DNA from 4 places in the Streptomyces sp. NPDC048106 genome. Region 1 is predicted to be linked to each of the others. Evidence: riboswitches for the same ligand, from Rfam matches in the RefSeq annotation. Region 1 holds a riboswitch; each other region holds the start of a gene.

Region 1 (5,094 bases):
GCTCCGGGCAGGTCAAGGGCAACGGCCACTTCGAACTGGTGCAGGGCGCCGGCGGCTCGCTCAACGGCACCACCAGCTTCGAGCGCACCAACTACTTCGAGACCATGCCCGCCCACCAGCTCGAGCTCGCGCTCTGGCTGGAGGCCGACCGCATGGGCTCCCTGCTGACCGCGCTGGACGACGAGTCCATGGAGAACCAGCGCGACGTCGTCAAGAACGAGCGCCGCCAGCGCTACGACAACGTCCCCTACGGCACCGCCTTCGAGAAGCTGACCGCCCTGTCGTACCCCGAGGGCCACCCCTACCACCACACGCCGATCGGCTCCATGGCGGACCTGGACGCGGCCACCCTGGAGGACGCCCGCCAGTTCTTCCGTACCTACTACGCGCCGAACAACGCGGTGCTCTCCGTGGTCGGCGACATCGACCCCGAGCAGACCCTCGCCTGGATCGAGAAGTACTTCGGCACCATCCCGGCCCACGACGGCAAGCCCGCGCCCCGTGACGGCACCCTGCCCGACGTCATCGGCGGGCAGCTGCGCGAGGTCGTCGTCGAGGAGGTCCCGGCGCGCGCCCTGATGGCCGCCTACCGGCTGCCGCAGGACGGCACGCGCGCGTGCGACGCGGCCGACCTCGCCCTGACCGTCCTCGGCGGCGGCGAGTCCTCCCGGCTGTACAACCGGCTGGTGCGGCGCGACCGCACGGCCGTCGCGGCCGGCTTCGGCCTGCTGCGCCTGGCCGGCGCGCCCTCCATGGGCTGGCTGGACGTGAAGACCTCCGGCGACGTCGAGGTGCCGGTCATCGAGACCGCCATCGACGAGGAGCTGGCCCGGTTCGCCGAGGAGGGCCCCACCCCCGAGGAGATGGAGCGCGCCCAGGCCCAGTTGGAGCGCGAGTGGCTGGACCGGCTCGGCACCGTCGCGGGCCGCGCCGACGAACTGTGCCGCTACGCCGTCCTGTTCGGCGACCCGCAGCTCGCCCTCAACGCCGTGCACCGCATCCTGGAGGTGACCCCCGAGGAGGTCCGGGAGGTCGCCAAGGCCCGGCTGCGCCCCGACAACCGCGCGGTCCTGGTCTACGAGCCGAAGTCCCCGCAGGCCGTCGAGGACGCCGACGTGCCCGAGGACCCGGAGTCGGAGGCCACCGTAGAGGCCGGAAACGAGAACGAGGAGACGGCCAAGTGACCGAGCAGCTCGCCACCATGGACTTCCACCCCCAGCCGCAGGCCGGCGAGGCGAAGCCGTGGGCCTTCCCGGCCCCCGAGCGCGCCGCGCTCGACAACGGCCTGACCGTGCTGCGCTGTCATCGCCCCGGTCAGCAGGTCGTCGCCGTCGAGGTGCTCCTGGACGCCCCCCTGGAGGCCGAGCCGGCCGGCCTGGACGGCGTCGCCACCATCATGGCGCGAGCCTTCTCCGAGGGCACCGACAAGCACTCCGCCGAGGAGTTCGCCGCCGAGCTGGAGCGCGCGGGCGCCACCCTCGACGCGCACGCCGACCACCCCGGCGTCCGGCTGAGCCTGGAGGTCCCCGCCTCGCGTCTGACCAAGGGCCTCGGCCTGCTCGCCGACGCGCTGCGCGCCCCCGCCTTCGCCGGCAGCGAGGTCGAGCGGCTGGTCCGCAACCGCCTGGACGAGATTCCGCACGAGCTGGCCAGCCCCGCCCGCCGGGCCGCCAAGGAACTCTCCAAGGAGCTGTTCCCGGCGTCCACGCGCATGTCCCGGCCGCGCCAGGGCACCGAGGAGACGGTCGAGAAGATCGACGCGGTCGCCGTGCGCGCCTTCTACGACCGTCACGTGCGCCCCGCCACGGCCACCGCGGTCGTGGTCGGCGACCTGACCGGCATCGACGTGGACGCGCTGCTCGGCGAGACCCTGGGCGCCTGGACCGGCACCCCGGGCGAGCCCCGGCCGGTGCCCGCGGTGACGGCCGACGACACCGGACGCGTGGTCATCGTGGACCGGCCCGGCGCCGTCCAGACGCAGCTGCTCATCGGCCGCGTCGGCGCGGACCGGCACGACCGGGTGTGGCCCGCCCAGGTGCTCGGCACCTACTGCCTGGGCGGCACCCTCACCTCCCGCCTGGACCGCGTCCTGCGCGAGGAGAAGGGCTACACCTACGGTGTGCGCGCGTTCGGGCAGGTGCTCCGCTCCGGCCCGGGCGGCAACGGCGCCTCCATGCTCGCCATCAGCGGCTCCGTGGACACCCCCAACACCGGTCCGGCGCTCGACGACCTGTGGAAGGTGCTGCGCACCCTCGCGGCGGAGGGCCTGACCGACGCCGAGCGGGACGTCGCCGTGCAGAACCTCGTCGGCGTCGCGCCGCTGAAGTACGAGACCGCGGCGGCCGTCGCGGGCACGCTCGCCGACCAGGTGGAGCAGCACCTGCCCGACGACTTCCAGGCGACGCTCTACCGGCAACTGGCCGCGACGGGCACCGTGGAGGCCACCGCGGCGGTCGTCAACGCCTTCCCGGTGGACCGCCTGGTGACCGTCCTGGTCGGTGACGCCGCGCAGATCAAGGCACCGGTCGAGGCGCTGGGCATCGGCGAGGTCACCGTGGTGGCCGCCGAGTAACGGCACCTACGGGCAGGCCCCTTGCGGGGTGGGGCCCTGACGGCCTACGGGTCGTCAGGGCCCCACTTTGTTCCACTCTCTCCTCAGGATGTCCGAATTGATACGGAGGTTGCCTGTCTGCCCTGTGGGATGCGCTACAAAAGCCGCGTTCCGTTTGAGGATTGAGAGCCGGTCCGCTTAGCGTCGTCCGGGTTGTCCGTCGGGCAGTGCGCCGCAGCCGCGGCACCGGACAGCCATCGCCGAGTCCCCGAGGCGCGAGCCAGGGGAGCCGGGGACCCACCGTCCCCTGGGGTGAATCGGGCATCCGCGCGAGACGTGCGGGCCCGTAGGAGACCTTCCTGCTCCGAACCCGTCAGCTAACCCGGTAGGCGAGAGGGAAGGAAAGGACAGCCACACGCATGGCGTTCATGTGCGCCACCGGGAAGCACCGCAAGCCCGGCCGGGTCAAGCGAACCACCGTTCACGCGGCCGGAGTCGCGGCCCTCACGACCACCGGCGTCATCGGCACCCTCGCCGCGTCCCCGGCGCTCGCCGCCGAGAAAACCGCCGAGCAGACCGGCCTCACCCCCGTGCTCGCCGCGACCGACGACCTCGCCGAGCACATCGACGCCCAGGCCACCGCCCAGCAGCGGATCGCCGAGCACCAGGCGGCCGAGAAGGCCGCCGCCGAGCGCGCGAAGGAGGCGCGCCAGGCCAGGGCCCGGGCCGCCCGCGAGGCCGAGCGCAAGCGGCTGAACACCTTCGTCGCCCCGATCGCGCACTCCTACGTGTCCACCGGCTACATGGCCAGCAGCTCTCTGTGGTCCTCCGGCTCCCACACCGGTATCGACTTCCACGCGGCGACCGGCACCTCCGTGCACGCGGTCGGCGTCGGCACCGTCGTCTCCACCGGCTGGGGCGGGGCGTACGGCAACGAGATCGTGATCCGCATGGCCGACGGCATGTACACCCAGTACGGCCATCTGTCCTCCATCGGCGTCACGGTGGGCCAGCAGGTCGCCGCGGGCCAGCAGATCGCCCTGTCCGGCGCGACCGGCAACGTCACCGGCCCGCACCTGCACTTCGAGGCGCGCACCAGCCCCGACTACGGCTCCGACGTCGACCCCGTGGCCTACCTCCGCAACCACGGCGTGGACGTCTGACCGACCCCGCACGGCATCGAAAGCCCCGGCCACTGAGCCGGGGCTTTCGCCATTCCACGGCCGTCGCCGCCGGAATCTGTCCAAAAAATATCCATGATTCCGGTCCGCCGTCGGAAATTCCGGCCCGGTGGAATAGAGTCACGGAAAAGACGCGTCCGTCGTCGGCGTCGTGTCGCGGGTATTAAGGCGGAGGTCGGTCATGCGTATTCCGGCGCACTCGGTGTGCACGGCGATCCGGGACGACATCGTCACCGGCGCCCTCGAACGCGGCGGCCGCCTCACCGAGGAGGTGCTCGCCCGCCGCTACGGCGTCTCGCGCGTCCCCGTGCGCGAGGCCCTGCGCACCCTGGAGGCGGAGGGCTTCGTGGTGACGCGCCGGCACGCGGGCGCCTGCGTGGCCGAGCCGACCGAGCAGGAGGCCGCCGACCTGCTGGAGATGCGCCTGCTCCTGGAGCCGCTGGGGGCCGCGCGGGCCGCCCGGCGCCGCACCGAGGCGCATCTGAAGGTGCTGCGAGGCCTGGTCCGGCTGGGGCAGGAGCGCGCCAGGACGGGCGGCGGCGAGGACCTGCGCGCCCTGAACGGCTGGTTCCACGAGACGCTGGCCCAGTCCTGCGGCAGCCCCTCACTGACCTCGACACTCACCCAGCTGCGCCACAAGATCGCCTGGATGTACACGGTGGACGCGCCGCCGGACCTGGTCGGCGCGTGGGCGGAGCACGGCGCGATCGTGGACGCGGTGGCACGCGGCGACGACGAGCGCGCCCGCGCGGTGACCGCGCTGCACACCCAGCGCACGACGGCCGCGCACCGGCTGCGGATCCCCGGCGCCGCGGAACGCCCGGGTATCTCGCAACATACCGTAAACATGTCCGGTGCACGGTGTTAACACGGGTGCCGTATACAAAGTGGGGGGATATTCAGCGGGTGGCCATTTCCCTATTTCCCGGCTGCCGTGAATTCCATGTCCCGGTGAATTCCGCGGTACCCCGAAAGTGCCGAGGCGGCGCAGTCCGGCGGGGCCCGGCGCGATTTTCCGGTCCAGGGCACCCCGTAAACCCTCCCGCCCGCCGCGGTGACACTGACGGTCACGGCGTCCGGCAAGGACCCGGCGGCCAGCCGGAGTTGACGGCCACCGCCGCGTGAAGCGCCCGCCGGGCCGGCCGGACAGTCCGGCCGGCCCGGCGGGCGCTCGGGGCTCAGACGGTCTCGGGCAGCTCTTCCAGGCCCTCGGCGACCAGCTTGGCCAGCCGGTCGAGGGCGGCGTCCGCGCCCTCGGCGTCGGAGGTGAGCACGATCTCCTCGCCGCCCTGGGCGCCCAGGCCCAGCACGCCCAGCATGGAGGCCGCGTTGACCGGGGTGCCGCCGGACTTGCTGATCGTC
Region 2 (5,094 bases), on a different contig from region 1:
CGGCGAGGTCCTGGAGCGGGCCCTCGTAGGTGTCGCGGGAGACCAGGTTGTAGTGCGGCTGGAGGGCCACGTAGCGGGCCAGGCCCTCGCGGGTGGAGAAGTCCAGGGACTCCTTGAGCCGCTCGGCGCTGATGTTGGACGCGGCGATCTGCCGGACCTTGCCGGCCCGCACCAGCTGGTCCAGTGCGCCGATGATCTCCTCGACCGGCACGTCGGGCTGGTCGAAGTGGGTGTAGTAGAGGTCGATGTAGTCGGTGCCCAGCCGGGCCAGGGAGGCGTCGGCGGCGGCCTTGATGTTGTCCGCGGACAGGCCCTGGTACCGCGGGTGCTGGCTGACCTTGGTGGCGATGACGACGTCGGAGCGGTTGCCGCGGGCCTTGACCCACTTGCCGATGACGGTCTCGGACTCGCCGCCCTGGTTGCCCTCGATCCAGGCGCTGTAGGAGTCGGCGGTGTCGATGAAGTTGCCGCCCCCGGCCGTGTACGCGTCCAGGACGGCGTGGGAGGTCTGCTCGTCGGCGGTCCAGCCGAAGACGTTGCCGCCCAGGCAGAGCGGGGAGACCTGGAGGTCGGAAGAGCCGAGTGTGCGCAGAGAAGTCATGCCCCGCATTCAACACCGGCGGCGGATGATCGCGTTCCGCCGCCGGTGCGCTTGCTCCGTGCGGGTTACGTCAGGGGGTGAGGCCCTTGTCGCGCAGCCAGGGCGCCGGGTCGATGGCGGTGGCCTGCCCGTTCGGGTGGACCTCCAGGTGCAGGTGCGGCCCGGTGACGTTGCCGGTGGCGCCGACGCGGCCGATGACCTCGCCGGTGGTGACCTTCTGGCCGACCGAGACGTTGATCGAGGACTGGTGGCAGAACCACAGCTCGGTGCCGTCGTCCAGGGTGAGGACGGTGCGGTAGCCGTAGGCGCCGGCCCAGCCGGCCTGGGTGATGGTGCCGCCGTGCACGGCCTTGATCAGGGTGCCGGTGGGCGCGGCGAAGTCGAGGCCGGTGTGGTAGCCGGAGGACCACATGGCGCCGGGCTGCCCGAAGGTGCCGGTGATCGTGTACGAGACGACCGGCAGCGTGTACTGCTTGGCCAGCTCGGCCAGCCGCTTGGCCTCGGCCGCCTTCTTGGCGTCGGCCTCCGCCTTCGCCTTGGCGGCGGCGGCCTTGTCGGCGGCCTCCTTCTCCGCCTTGGCGGCCGCCTCGTCGGTCTGCTGCTGGGCGGCGGCGACCATCGCGGCGGTGGCCTTGCTGTCGGCCTGGCCCTGCTGCTGCTCGGCCTGGGCCATGATCCGGTTGCGCAGGGCCTCGCCGGCGCCGGTGTTCTCGCTGCCCTCGGTGGTCTGCCCGAGGTCGGTGAGCGCGGTGGCGGTCTGCGCCTTGGGCGCGTCGGTGGAGTCGTCGCCGAAGAGGTGCTCGACGGTGGACAGGTGCGGCACCGAGACCTTGTGCAGGTCCGGCATCGAGATGGAGACCGGCGGCTTGCCGGTGTTGGCGCTGGCGATGCCGCCCGCGCCGACCGCCGCGATCACACCGACGCCGAGGACGGTGGAGCTGCGGGCGAAGCCGCCGCGCTGCTTGGCGACGCGGTGTCGGCCGCGGACCGGAGCGACGGACTCCTCGGTGGGGTTCCACTCCTCCCAGGGGCCGTCGCCGTCGGGGCCGGGGCCGTAGCCGAACGACTCGGGTTCGCGCTGAGCGGGCACGAACGGGGCTTCTGGGGCAGGCCGGTTGGACGCCACGGAGGCGTGCTCCTTTCCTTCCGCCGCCTACCGGGTTAGCTGACGGGTTCGGAGCAGGAAGGTCTCCTACGCGCGTGGACCGCTCGTGGACTCGCTGAGTTCACGACGATTTCCGCGTGATTCACCCCAAAGTGGTGGTTCCCCGGTTCCCTCGCGGGATTCGGCGCGTGCGCACGGAGCCGCCTCGGGTGACGGCTGGGACGACCGCGCTGCGTTATCGAACGTTAATAGACCCAGAGGGAACTTTCCAAGCCGCTCGGCTTGATCATTAACGCTCCGACCGGGGGACTTAACGCCCAGGACGCCGTCAAACCGGGCGAGTTGACCCCGGTTCACTAACCATCGAGTTTTTGACGGTGACTCAGATGTTATGCGCACGGCGGTCGCTCGGTCACTGGGGGTAACCCCCCTGTCGAGGGCCGGAAAACCAGAGCCGGCAAACACTCAGGGCCGGAATCCAAGAACTGGATTCCGGCCCTGAGTCTTCAGTAGCGGGGACAGGATTTGAACCTGCGACCTCTGGGTTATGAGCCCAGCGAGCTACCGAGCTGCTCCACCCCGCGGCGATGTCTCTACTGTACGCCATCACCAGGGCAGAAAGCACATCGGTTACGACGGGACCGCCGCTCAGCCCAGCAGGTGCCGGTTCGGGGCCTTGGCCAGGGCCTCGTACTCGGGCAGCACGACGACCTCGGCGCCCCCGCCCACCAGCACCCCCGTGCCGTCGGCCGCCACGACGAACGTGTCCGGCTCCCGCCAGGCGGTCACCACCCGGCGCACCCCCGCCCGCAGGATCAGCTCGGCGCAGGGCGCGGGGCGGGAGGCGCGGCGGGCGCAGGGCTCCAGGCTGCTGTAGACGGTGGCGCCTGGCAGCCGCGGGTCGGCGGGGTCGGTCTTGGCCAGCGCCGCCTCCTCCGCGTGCGCCACCGGGTCCCCGCCCTCGCGGGAGTGGCCGCGGGCCAGCTCGGTGCCGTCGGCGGCGACCACGACCGCGCCGACGCTGAAGGCCGTCCGCGAGGGCGGGCACAGCGCGGCCAGCTCACAGGCGGTGCGCAGCCAGTGCCGGTCGGCGGCGGTGGGCACCGGGCCGGCGCCGGGCGCGGTGGGCTCGTAGCGCATGAGCACGACGTCCTCGATCCGGCGGGACTCGACGAGCCGCAGCCGTCCCTCCTGGTAGCGGCCGGCGCCGAACAGCCGCGGTGCGGCCGGATCGCCCACGATCAGCGGGGCGACCACGAGCTGGAGCTCGTCGGCGAGGCCCTGCTGGAGGAGCTGGGTGTGCACGGCGGCGCCGCCCTCCACCATCAGCCGGCCGACCCCGCGCACCGCGCGCAGATGGCCGAGCAGGGCCCGCCAGTCCAGCTCCGGGCCGAGCGGGACGACCTCGGCGGAATCACCGAGGAGGCGGGCGGCCCGCGCGGCACCCTCGTCGGTCGTGTAGACGAGCTTGTCGCCGCCCGTGTGCCAGAAGCGGGCCTCGGGGTCGAGGTCGCCGGTCTCCGTGACGGTGACCTTCAGCGGGTACTCCGGCCTGCCCTGCGCGCGGCGGGCCGCGCGGCGCTCGGCGGAGCCGACCAGCAGACGGGGGTTGTCGGCGCGGATCGTGCCGGCGCCGACCAGCAGGGCGTCGGCCCAGGCCCGTACCGCGTCGACCCGGTCGAAGTCGGCCGGGCCGGACAGCAGCAGCCGCTCGGGGCCGGTGTCGTCCAGGCAGCCGTCGAGGGAGACGGCGGCGGACAGCAGCACGTACGGGTACGGCGCGGACTCGGGGAAGGCTCGCTCGGTGCTCATCGGCTCAAGTGTGCGGCCCCGTCGTCAGCCGGTCTGCTCCCGGGGGAGGCGCGCGTCGGCCAGTTCGTGCCCGAAGAGGGACAGGACGACGATCAGGACGCCGCCGCAGGTGATCGCCCAGTCGGCGAGGTTCATGACGCTGAAGTCGCGCACCGAGACGAAGTCGACCACCGCGCCCCGCATCCCGCCCGGCGAGCGGAAGAGCCGGTCGGTCAGATTGCCGACCGCGCCGCCCAGCAGCAGCCCGAGGGCGATCGCCCACGGCGTGCTGGTCAGCCGGCGCGACACCCGCACGATGACGGCGGCCACCGCGAGCGCGATCAGCGTGAACACGAGGGTCGTCGCGCTGCCCATGCCGAAGGCCGCGCCGGGGTTGCGCTGCACCCGCAGCTCCAGCCAGGACCCGAGCACCGGCACGGAGTCCCGGCCCTCCAGCTCCGCGACCACCGCGAGTTTGCTCCCCAGATCGACGGCGTAGGCGACGGCGGCCACCAGCCACAGCACCCACACCCGCCGCCGCGCTCCGGACGCCTGGGGTTCCTGAGGTTCTTGGGGTTCCAGGTGTTCCTGGGGTTCCCCGCCCCCGCTCGACTCGCTCCGCGTCACGCTCGTACTCCTCCCCGGTTCCCGCCCAGCGTACGGGCCGCCCGGCGGGGCGTCACCGCGCACGAGGACCCCGACAGGTGCATTCGTATTTTCGCTACGTGCGGTCATAGGACCGGCGAACCCCGCTTTCGAGCTACAGAAGCACCCGAATGCCCCACACCCTCTGGTCCCGAAAGCCTCGTTAGTTGACCGTGGCACGCACTGAGAGACGCACAGCGCTGAATCTCCACTCGCCGGTCACATTCCGGCTGGAGGGCAAGAAACGCGAGGTGTTCACCGACGGCTGTTCAGATCTTCTCGACGACTTCTTGCAGAGGATCCGCCAGCTGGAGAGTGAGTACCTGCGGGCGATGGTGAGGCTCTAGGACCCAGCCGATGGACAGGATTCACGAGGAAGACGTTGTGGGTGACTACGAGTTCAGCACGCTGGAGATGCAGTGGGACCCGGTCGAGGAGCTGGCCCAGATGCTGTCCGGCGCGTCCGCCGAGAATCCCGACCCGGCCCCGCCGCACGGCAGGTCCAGCCACCGGAGGAACCGCCGGCGTATCCGTACCGAATCCGGATTGCTGCGCGACAAGGGGCGCGGAGCCCCCGTCACGCTGCTGATCGCGTCCATCTCGGTGTGCGCGCTGTGCATGCTGGGCTGGTCCTTCTCCTATTCCTACGCCCAACTCCGCGTCACCGCTTCGTCGGTGCTGCCGATGCGCCTCGCACAATGGTGGCCGTTGACGGTGTACGGACCCTGGCTCGTGGCGGCGCTGTCCATTCTGCGGGCGACGGTGCAGAACCGAAGTGCCAAGCGGTCGTGGGGAGTTCTGCTGGGCGCCTCCGTGATGGCGGTCGGCCTGTGCGTCTGCCATGCGGCGCACTCCCCGCTTTCGCTGATCATCTTCGGAATTCCGCCGATCACCGCGCTGGTGTGCTTCTGGGAGATCGTCGGCCAGGTGTCCTCCAAGGTGAGCCATCCCC
Region 3 (5,094 bases), on a different contig from region 1:
CCCTCGCCCGCGGCGAGGACGACCTGCTGGCGAGCGGCGTGGAGGAACTGCTGCGCTTCGACGGGCCCGTGGAGCTGGCCACCTGGCGGTTCGCCACCGAGCCGCTCACCATCGGCGGGCAGGAGATCGCGCCCGGCGACCCGGTGCTCGTCGTGCTGGCCGCCGCCGACCGGGACCCGGAGCGGTTCGCCGACCCGGACGTGCTGGACCTCGGCAGGCGGGACAACCAGCATCTCGGCTACGGACACGGCATCCACTACTGCCTGGGTGCCCCGCTCGCCCGCCTGGAGGGCCAGACCGCGCTGGCCACGCTGCTGACGCGGCTGCCCGACCTGCGGCTCGCCGCCGACCCGGCCGAGCTGCGCTGGCGCGGCGGGCTCATCATGCGGGGCCTGCGCACACTGCCGGTGGAGTTCACCCCGCCCGGTCAGTAGTCGAGGCCCGCGAACCAGTCGCCCCGGCCGCCCGGGGTCAGGTCGAGCAGGTGCCAGACGGGGCTGAGGAGGTCGATGCCACGCTGGTCGATGTCCTCGGCCATCCGGGGGTGCGCGGAGTAGAAGTGGCGGACCGTGCCGTCCGCGTCCCGGGTGAGGACGGAGATGGTCGAGTCCTGGACGCCGTCCTCGTCCTCGCTGCCCAGGTCGTACTTGAAGGTGCTGTCCCCGGCGCTGAGCAGCCGCAGCCGGGACCAGCCGCGGGCGCGCGCGTGCCGGCGCAGGGCGGCCGGGTCGGCGGCGGCCACGACCACCAGGTCGGCGTTCCGGGCGACATGGCGGGCGACGCCGTCGAAGCCGTCGAGCCACAGGGTGCACATCGGACAGGGATCGGTCTGCCGTTTGCCGTACATGAAGTGGTAGACGAGCAGCGGCCGCTCCGGGCCGCCGGTGAACAACTCGCCCAGCGCGACCTCGCGGACGGGCGTGTCGCCCGCGTCGAGGCGGGCGGGGCCCTCCAGGAAGACGTACTCGCCGACCTCGGCCCCCGGCGGCAGCGACCGGCGCAGTGCCGCGACCCGTTCGCGTTGCCGCATCAGCTCGATCTCGGCGCCGCGCAGTTCCTCGCGGGCGGCGAGGTACTCCGCGGACTCACCGTGCAACCGGGTGTGCCGCATCGGGTGTCCTCCTGGATGAAAAGCCCTCCGGAACAGGTCGGTTCCATGGTTCCGGGCACCGGGTGCGCCCGGGGTGAGGCGCCGCCGTTCCCGACGGGTGAAAAGGTGTGTGACGGAGCGGAGGAGGAACATCCGTCTCTGTGATCTTCACGTGATCCGCGCGGCATGAACTTGTGACAAGTCATCGGGTGCCGATACGTTCACCCCTCAGCGTGGCGGCCCGGCACCATCCGCCGCGCCGGCCCCAGCAGTCGCACGAAAGGCTTCCGCATGATCTCCGGGAACGGTCGTCACCGCCGCCCCCGTCAGGCTCCGGCCCTCCTCGTCGCGGCCGGCGTGACCGGCTCGGCCATCGCTATCCCGCTGCTCGGCGCCACCGGCGCCCACGCGGCCGACGCCACCACCTGGGACAAGATCGCCGAGTGCGAGAGCGGCGGCTCCTGGAGCGCCGACACCGGCAACGGTTATTACGGCGGTCTCCAGATATCCCAGGAGGACTGGGTCCAGTACGGCGGCACCCGGTACGCCTCCTCCGCCGACCAGGCCAGCCGCTCGCAGCAGATCGCCGTGGCCGAGCGGATCCTCAAGGACAAGGGCACCCTGCCCTGGGCCACCTGCGCCCTGCTGTCCGGGCTGACCTCGAACTCCGGTTCGGTGGACGTCGATCCGGGTGTCAGCGGCACCGGCGGCGGCCAGGACGGCGGCACCACCGGCTCGTCCGGCCTGCCGGACCCCTCCTCCTCGGCCGGCTCGCAGGGCGGCGACCAGGCGGGCACCGGCTCCGGCAGCGCCTCCACCACCGACCCGTCCGACTCCTCGAACCCCACCGACCCCTCCGGCTCCCCGGCCCACGGCTCCGGCAAGCAGACCGGCAGGCACGCGAGCCCGACCCAGGGCCGGCCCACCGGCGCCCCCGAGACCGGCGTCCCCACCCCGGACCCGTCCGACTCCTCCTACCCGGCCGACCCCTCCGCCCCGGCCACGCCGTCCGCCCCGGCCGGCACCGCCCAGGCGCCCGCTCCGTCCACCGGCACCCCGGACGACGCCCAGCAGAGCGTCGGTTCCTGGGACCTGGTCGACACCGGAGCCCTCGGCGTCGGACGCCATCGCGGCGACAACGGGGACGAAAGCGCGGCAAACGGGCAGAACGGCTCGTCCGCCGGGCGGCACGCGTCCCGCGAGGGGGACACCTACACCGTCCGCGGCGGCGACTCGCTGAGCGCCATCGCCGACTCCCTTGACGTCGACGGCGGATGGCACGCGCTCTATGCCGCGAACAAGAAGGTCGTAGGCGCCGACCCGAACCACATCACCGCCGGTCAGACCCTGAAAGTCAGTGACGAAACGGGCGCGGAACAGGGCTAGTTGACGCCCTATTTGATCGCTAAATGTCCGTTTTGGCGAAAGTGTGGGATGAGTCTCAGAAGCCCTGATCGTCTTTGAAATTCCGCGGATCACGTGGCTACGGTCAAGGCCGCTCGTCACCACGGGCCCCGGCCGCCGCAACGCCGAATCCTGCCAGCGGCTGCCCGGGAACAGTCGTCGCGTCAAGCGCCGCAGGCAGGAGCGGGGGACCCAAGGTAAGTGCCGGGCCCGGCAGTTGATGCCGGACCGGCTTGGGGTGAAGCCACGCCTCCGGACGGAGGGGTGGCCGGGCAACTCAACCGGCCCGAACCCGACAGCTCACCTCGTAGGCGTCGGTGAGGGGATCGTTCCATGCTGTTTTCCGGCAAGGGCAAGCACCGTCGTCCGTTCAAGGCCGTCCGCGTCGTCACGCTGGCCGGTGTCGCCGGCGCCGCCCCGCTGATGGCGTCCGGCAGCGCCTCCGCCGCCACCGCCTCCCAGTGGGACGCGGTCGCCCAGTGCGAGGCCGGCGGCAACTGGTCCATCAACACCGGCAACGGTTACTACGGCGGTCTGCAGTTCTCCGCCTCGACCTGGGCCGCGTACGGCGGCACCGCCTACGCCTCGACCGCCGACAAGGCCACCAAGCCGCAGCAGATAGCCATCGCCGAGAAGGTCCTCGCCGCGCAGGGCAAGGGCGCCTGGCCGGTCTGCGGCACGGGCCTGACCAGCACCCCGTACGGCGGCTCCGCCGCGTCGGCCGCCACGCCGGACAGCGCGTCGAAGAGCACCGCCACCCGCTCCACGGACCAGCAGGCCGCCACCCGCTCCACCGAGCGCACCGCCCCGGCCAAGTCCACGAGCAAGACCGTCACCACCCCGACCGGTGAGAAGGTCAAGAAGGGCGACGGCGAGTACAAGGTCGTCAAGGGCGACACCCTCAGCTCCATCGCGGCCGAGCGCCACGTGGCCGGCGGCTGGAAGAAGCTGTTCGAGCTGAACAAGGACATCGTCGCCAACGCCGACCTCATCTACCCGGGCCAGCAGCTCCACCTGAAGTAGCCGTCCGGTCCGGCCGCCGGGCCGTACGGCCCCGCTCACAGCCGCCCCGGCCCGCCGGACCCGCCAGGGGGCGGCCCCCGGCGGACTCGGTGAGAGTCCGCTCCGCCCCCACCCCGAGGCCCGCCCCCACGGCCCTGGGGCCCGCACCCCCCATGCGGCCCCCGGGACCCGGGCCCGATCCCCGTCCCCACGGGCTCCCCGTTCCGGCGCGTTTTCCCCCGTTCGCGCCGGGACGGGGTCTTTCGTTTTCCCGTACTTCAGCGAGGTCTCATCCCGAACCCCTTTGTTCCGGCGGTGAACAATGGGTACCGTTTCCCTGCGTCCCCGTCGCCCACCAGACGGTCGGTCGGTGGCCGGCGACCCCGGGACGGTTAGGCTCTAGTCGCAAGGCACAGCCGCAAGGCAGGCCGCCCCGCACTTCCAGCGTCACATCCAAGAAGGAGATGCTCGTGCCGTCCATCGACGTCGTCGTAGCCCGGGAAATCCTGGACTCCCGAGGCAACCCCACGGTCGAGGTCGAGGTCGGCCTCGACGACGGCAGCACCGGTCGTGCCGCCGTCCCGTCCGGCGCCTCCACCGGTGCCTTCGAGGCCATCGAGCTGCGCGACGGTGACCCCAACCGCTACCTGGGCAAGGGTGTCGAGAAGGCCGTCCTCGCCGTCATCGAGCAGATCGGCCCGGAGCTGGTCGGCTACGACGCCACCGAGCAGCGGCTGATCGACCAGGCCATGTTCGACCTGGACGCCACCGACAACAAGGGCTCCCTCGGCGCCAACGCCATCCTCGGCGTCTCGCTGGCCGTCGCGCACGCCGCCTCCGAGGCGTCCGACCTGCCGCTCTTCCGCTACCTGGGCGGCCCCAACGCGCACCTGCTGCCGGTGCCGATGATGAACATCCTGAACGGCGGCTCGCACGCCGACTCCAACGTGGACATCCAGGAGTTCATGATCGCCCCGATCGGCGCGGAGTCCTTCTCCGAGGCGCTGCGCTGGGGTGCCGAGGTCTACCACACCCTCAAGAAGGTCCTGAAGAGCAAGGGCCTGGCCACCGGCCTCGGCGACGAGGGCGGCTTCGCCCCGAACCTCGGCTCCAACCGCGAGGCGCTCGACCTGATCCTTGAGGCCATCAAGGAAGCCGGCTACGCGCCCGGCGAGCAGATCGCCCTCGCCCTCGACGTCGCCGCCTCCGAGTTCTACAAGGACGGCAAGTACCTCTTCGAGGGCAAGGAGCGCTCCGCCGCCGAGATGACGGAGTACTACGAGGAGCTGGTGGCGGCCTACCCGCTGGTCTCCATCGAGGACCCGCTGTTCGAGGACGACTGGGCCGGCTGGAAGGTCATCACCGACAAGCTCGGCGACAAGGTCCAGCTCGTCGGCGACGACCTGTTCGTCACCAACCCGGAGCGCCTGGCCCGCGGCATCGAGGAGGGCACCGCCAACGCCCTGCTCGTCAAGGTCAACCAGATCGGCTCGCTGACCGAGACCCTGGACGCCGTCGAGCTGGCCCAGCGCAACGGCTTCAAGTGCATGATGTCCCACCGCTCCGGCGAGACCGAGGACGTCACCATCGCCGACCTG
Region 4 (5,094 bases), on a different contig from region 1:
GGTTCTCCGAGGCGTAGAAGTCGACGTAGTCGGCGACCTCGAAGGGCAGGTGCAGGGTCACCTCGGACAGCGGGTGGAACAGGGGTTCCAGCGTCTCGCGGTGGGCGGGGTCGGTGACCCAGGAGGTGAGCGCGCCGCGCACCTCGGTCCAGGCCGCGCGCCCGGCCGCCAGCAGCGGGTTGAGGGTGGGGCGGGCGAGCAGCGCCTGGTGCGGCGAGCCGAGGGCGGCGGCCGCGGCGCCCGCGTCGAGGACCTGGTCCCCGAGCCGGACGCCGACCCTGCGCTCCCGGCTGCCGGAGGGCGAGAACACGCCATAGGGAAGGTTGTGCGGACCGAAGGGGTCGCCCTCGGGGACGTCGAAGGGGGGCATGGGGTACTGCCTCGCTCTCATCCAGGCCATGCATGGCGATGCGTTCCATGTGGTCAGGCCACACGTTACGGCCGGGATACCGGTCTTGGGCAGTGGCCAGGGGGTTGCCACCGTAGTGCCTCAAGAGTTCGTAATGTCCGAATAGCTGCTTCGGCGGCGGCAGTTCCGGCCCGGCGGCCTTCCGGGAACGGGGACGCGGCGCGCAAGTACGGGGAATGGCACGGGAGTCGGTGGAGGGCGCGGGTCCGTATTCTCTGATCATGGCACCCTCCCCCGCGTACGCACTGATCGCCACCGACCTGGACGGGACGCTGCTGCGCGGCGACGACACCGTCTCCGAGCGCACGCTGACCGCGCTCGCGCGGGCGACGCGGGCCGGGGCCCGGCACCTGGTGGTCACCGGCCGCCCGGCTCCCAGAGTGCGCCCCCTGCTGGCCGCCCTCGGCAGTACGGGGCTCGCGGTGTGCGGACAGGGCGCGCAGGTCTACGACGCCGGGACCGGCCGTCTGGTGTCGTCGGTCCGGCTGGACCGGGAGCTGGCCGAGACCGCGCTCGGCAAGATCGAGGCCGAGGTGGGCCAGGTGTTCGCGGCCGTCGACCAGGACGGCACGGACGGGCTCACCCTGATCGAGCCCGGCTACCGGATGCCTCACCCGACCCTGCCCGCGGTCCGGGTGGCCCGGCGCGCCGAGCTGTGGCGGGCGCCGATCAGCAAGGTGCTGCTGCGCCATGCCGCCCTCTCGGACGACGAGTTGGCGGCGGTGGCGCGCTCGGTGGTGGGCTCGCTGGCCACGGTCACCATGTCGGGGCCCGGGACCGTGGAGCTCCAGCCGTGCGGGGTGACCAAGGCGACCGGCCTCGCGCTGGCCGCCGAGCGGCTCGGGGTCCCCGCGGAACGGGCCCTGGCCTTCGGCGACATGCCCAACGACATCCCGATGTTCCGCTGGGCGGCGCACGGGATCGCGATGGCGAACGCCCACCCCGAGCTGAAGGCGGTCGCCGACGAGGTCACGACGTCGAACGAGGACGACGGCATCGCCGTCGTCCTCGAAAGGCTGTTCCCGGCCGGGTGACCGGGAACAGCGGTGGTGCCACGGGCTTCCACGGCTCACGCCGTTGCGGCCCGGGGCCGGTCAGTAGGCGCCGAAGACGTTGTCGATCGAGCCGTACCGGTGGGCGGCGTAGTTGCAGGCGGCGGTGATGTTGGCGACCGGGTCGTAGATGTTGAACGAGGTTCCGGCCACGTGGTACGCGTTGAAGGTCGGGTCGATCACCTGGAGCAGACCCTTGGACGGTATGCCCTTGGCCGCGTTGGAGTCCCACAGGTTGATGGCGTTCGGGTTGCCCGAGGACTCCCGGATGATGTTCCGGTAGATGCCGTTGTAGGAGCCCGGGATGCCCTTCTCGGCCATGATCGCGCGGGACTCGCGGATCCAGCCGTCGAGGTTGTTCGGGTACCCGGCGGGGGTGGTGGCGGCCGAGGTGGTGCCGGTGGCGGCGGACGCGGTGGCGGCGCCCACGAGCGGCATGGCGAGCACGGCGGCGCCGGTGCCGGCGACGGCGATCAGACGGACGAGACGGTTGGCACGGGTGCGGCGCGGCTGAACGGCAGCAGGCATGGGGTGTTCCTCTCCTACGCCTGCGAGGTGAGCTGTCGGGTTCGGGCGGGGAGGTGCCCGGCCGCGCCTGGTGAGAGGCGTGGCTATACCCCAGCCGTCCCGGTGCGAACACGCGGTTCGGCGACTTACCTGGGTCCCCCGCTCCTGCCGTACGAATGAGTTCGTCGATGGGTTTACAGGCGGCGGCAGGATTAGGCGTCCGCCTGATGGGTCGGGAACGTATGCGAGAGCACATGTCGGGAACAAGTGCCAGATTGATACATCGCGGCATTTGACCTTGATCATCAGCCTATGGGGTACTTGATCCTTTGCGACTGCCAACGCTCAACTCGCTTGCCGCGCAAGGCGGGAAGGGGTGTTGGCGGGCGTTCGTCGGGAAGGCGTTCGGGTGACCCAACTCACGAAATGGCAAACTACGTTAAATCGGGCATAGGGGATTCGTCCCTCGGTGGGGTGGAGTCGGTACTCCGCTCACCTCTGGGGTCGCGACGAAGTTCCAGATTTCCTGTTAAGTCAATAAATGTCTGTTGCCATCATCCGATCAGAGGTATGTCGGCCATGATCCGATACCGCCCAGGCTGGACGGGTGGGCGCTATCGGTGATCGAAACCGGACCGGATACGCTGACTTGAGTGATGGCAGCGACCTATCGACAAACCGCGTAATCGCCAGCAGACACCAGCAGACAGGAGACCCCTCGTGACCGTCGTCGGGCCGTTCGGGCTGAGCGTGCGGGACCAGGCTCTCGAAGCCGATGTCCAGGCCGGATTGGCGGCTGTCGAGGAAGGCCTGCTAGAGGCCACGAAGAGCGAGGTCCCGTTCATCACGGGGGCCGCCCAGCACCTCGTACGGGCCGGCGGGAAGCGTTTCAGGCCGCTGCTCGTGATGCTCGCGGCGCAGTTCGGCGACCCCTACGCGCCCGGTGTGGTGCCGTCGGCCGTGGTCGTGGAGCTGACCCACCTGGCCACGCTGTACCACGACGACGTCATGGACGAGGCCGCCGTACGCCGGGGCGTGGACAGCGCCAACACCCGCTGGGGCAACTCCGTCGCGGTGCTCACCGGCGACTTCCTCTTCGCCCGCGCCTCCCAGATCCTCGCCGACCTCGGCCCCGAGGCGGTCCGGGTCCAGGCCCTCGCGTTCGAACGCCTGGTCACCGGCCAGATCCTGGAGACCGCCGGCCCCTCCGACGGCCGCGACCCGGTCGAGCACTACCTCGACGTGCTCGGCGGCAAGACGGGCTCGCTGGTCGCGGTGTCCTGCCGGTTCGGCGCGATGATGTCCGGCGCCGACGAGACGGTCGTGGACGTGCTCACCCAGTACGGCGAGCGGCTCGGCGTGGCCTTCCAGCTCGCCGACGACGTCCTGGACATCGCCTCCGAGTCCCGCGAGTCCGGCAAGACCCCCGGCACCGACCTGCGCGAGGGCATCCCGACCCTGCCCGTCCTGCGACTGCGCGAGCGGGCCGCCCGGCTCGGCCTGCCCGAGGACCTCGCCCTGTGCGAGCTGCTGGACTCCGACCTCAGCGACGACGCCCGGCTCGCCGAGGCCCTGGCCACGCTGCGCGCCCACCCCGCCCTGGAACAGGCCCGCCGGGACACCGTGCGGTACGCGGAGGAGGCGCGCGCCGCGCTCGCGCCGCTGCGGGAGTGCGACGCCAAGGTGGCACTGATGGAGCTGTGCGACGCGGTGGTCCACCGGGCAGGTTGACCGGCGGTGACCGGCACCCGTTCGGCGCCCACCGGATGGCCGTACCCGGACGCCTGCCGCATCCTGCCCGTAGGGATGCGTTCGAGCCCCTGTCGCACCCCTAGGGGTGCCCCGTGCGTGTCATACCGCAGTCGTACGCCGAGTTGGCTCCGTGGTCTGACGATTCCTCACCGCGGATTTGGTCGTATGGACACCACGGACATCACCAATCCTCACCGATTCGGGTGAGAATGGCGGCTCGGGTGGACCAACGTGAGGGCAGCCGCCGCCGACGACGGAGGTAAGGCACACATGGCACCGTACGAATCCGACGACGCAGTGGGCGCCGCGCGGGACGAGGAGACACGCTCGGGCCGGCGCAAGGCCGCGCGGTACGCCGTCCCGGTCGCGGTGGTGGGGGTGGCCGCGGCCACCATCGGGCTGGTCCCGGCGCTCGCCGACTCCGGCGACCCCGACCTGCCCAAGGTCACCGCGCAGCAGCTCATCGACAAGATCGCCAAGTCGGACGTGCAGCAGCTGTCCGGCACCGTGAAGATCAGCACCGACCTCGGCCTGCCCGACCTCGGCGGCCTGGAGAGCGGCCTCGCCTCCGGCCTGACCCAGGGCTCCGGCTCCGGCTCCGCGGCCGACCCGCGGTCCCGGCTGACCGAGCTGGTCTCCGGCACGCACACCCTGCGGGTCGCGGCCGACGGCCCGGACCGGCAGAAGCTGTCGCTCCTGGAGCAGGGCTCCGAGTACAGCGTCATCCACAACGGCAAGGACGTCTGGGGCTACGACAGCAAGAGCGGCCAGGTCTCCCACGGCACCGAGGCCGCCGCGGGCAAGGACCGCCGGGCCGAGCCCCCGGCCACGCCCGGGGACTTCGCCGAGCAGGCGCTGAAGGCGGTGGACGACACCACGTCGGTGACCGTCGACGGCACCGCCCAGGTCGCCGGGCACGACGCCTACAAGCTGCTGATCAAGCCCCGGCAGTCCGGCACCACGGTCGGCGCGATCAGCATCGCCGTCGACGCGAAGACCGGCATGCCGCTGAAGTTCACGCTGACCCCGAGGAGCGGCGGCGCCGCCGTGCTCGACGCGGGCTTCACCGAGGTCTCCTTCGCCCGGCCCGCCGCCTCGACGTTCGACTTCACCCCGCCGAAGGGCGCGAAGGTCACCGAACAGAAGGACGGAAAGGGCCCGGACGAGGGCGCCGCGAAGCCCGGCTCGGGCAAGGGCCTGGAGGGCGAGGGCGCCAAGGGCCTGGAGGGCACCAAGGGCGCGTCCGGCGGCACCGTCCTCGGCAAGGGCTGGACCTCCATCGCCACCTTCGACACCGGTGCCAAGGGCGGCCTGCCCACCGGTGCCAAGGGCAGTGACCTCGGCGGCGTCCTCGGCTCGCTGGGCGACAAGGTC

Evidence for each region. A riboswitch is a leader RNA that binds a small molecule or an ion and turns the genes downstream of it on or off. The one in region 1 is predicted to bind cyclic di-AMP.
Region 2: linked by a shared signal. The riboswitch ahead of AB0927_RS07760 (M23 family metallopeptidase) and the one ahead of AB0927_RS19055 (M23 family metallopeptidase) in region 1 are both predicted to bind cyclic di-AMP.
Region 3: linked by a shared signal. The riboswitch ahead of AB0927_RS10560 (transglycosylase family protein) and the one ahead of AB0927_RS19055 (M23 family metallopeptidase) in region 1 are both predicted to bind cyclic di-AMP.
Region 4: linked by a shared signal. The riboswitch ahead of AB0927_RS18840 (transglycosylase SLT domain-containing protein) and the one ahead of AB0927_RS19055 (M23 family metallopeptidase) in region 1 are both predicted to bind cyclic di-AMP.

What each region holds. Positions count from the first base shown of each region.
Region 1 covers NZ_JBEZND010000017.1:38,011-43,104, reverse strand. Annotated here, with positions in the region: gene AB0927_RS19065 (pitrilysin family protein) at 1-1,184, shown strand, start outside; gene AB0927_RS19060 (pitrilysin family protein) at 1,202-2,572, shown strand; cyclic di-AMP (ydaO/yuaA leader) riboswitch at 2,800-2,958, shown strand; gene AB0927_RS19055 (M23 family metallopeptidase) at 2,971-3,714, shown strand; gene AB0927_RS19050 (GntR family transcriptional regulator) at 3,914-4,600, shown strand; gene AB0927_RS19045 (HPr family phosphocarrier protein) at 4,911-5,094, opposite strand, start outside.
Region 2 covers NZ_JBEZND010000006.1:17,847-22,940, forward strand. Annotated here, with positions in the region: gene AB0927_RS07755 (aldo/keto reductase) at 1-601, opposite strand, end outside; gene AB0927_RS07760 (M23 family metallopeptidase) at 672-1,727, opposite strand; cyclic di-AMP (ydaO/yuaA leader) riboswitch at 1,735-1,903, opposite strand; tRNA gene AB0927_RS07765 (tRNA-Met) at 2,217-2,290, opposite strand; gene AB0927_RS07770 (dihydrofolate reductase family protein) at 2,355-3,518, opposite strand; gene lspA (signal peptidase II) at 3,543-4,079, opposite strand; gene AB0927_RS07780 (hypothetical protein) at 4,310-4,489, shown strand; gene AB0927_RS07785 (DUF2637 domain-containing protein) at 4,527-5,094, shown strand, end outside.
Region 3 covers NZ_JBEZND010000008.1:69,824-74,917, reverse strand. Annotated here, with positions in the region: gene AB0927_RS10575 (cytochrome P450) at 1-434, shown strand, start outside; gene AB0927_RS10570 (DUF899 family protein) at 428-1,111, opposite strand; gene AB0927_RS10565 (transglycosylase family protein) at 1,382-2,476, shown strand; cyclic di-AMP (ydaO/yuaA leader) riboswitch at 2,654-2,823, shown strand; gene AB0927_RS10560 (transglycosylase family protein) at 2,828-3,517, shown strand; gene eno (phosphopyruvate hydratase) at 3,961-5,094, shown strand, end outside.
Region 4 covers NZ_JBEZND010000016.1:150,086-155,179, forward strand. Annotated here, with positions in the region: gene fahA (fumarylacetoacetase) at 1-370, opposite strand, end outside; gene AB0927_RS18835 (HAD family hydrolase) at 631-1,443, shown strand; gene AB0927_RS18840 (transglycosylase SLT domain-containing protein) at 1,504-1,989, opposite strand; cyclic di-AMP (ydaO/yuaA leader) riboswitch at 1,994-2,166, opposite strand; gene AB0927_RS18845 (polyprenyl synthetase family protein) at 2,689-3,699, shown strand; gene AB0927_RS18850 (DUF2092 domain-containing protein) at 3,991-5,094, shown strand, end outside.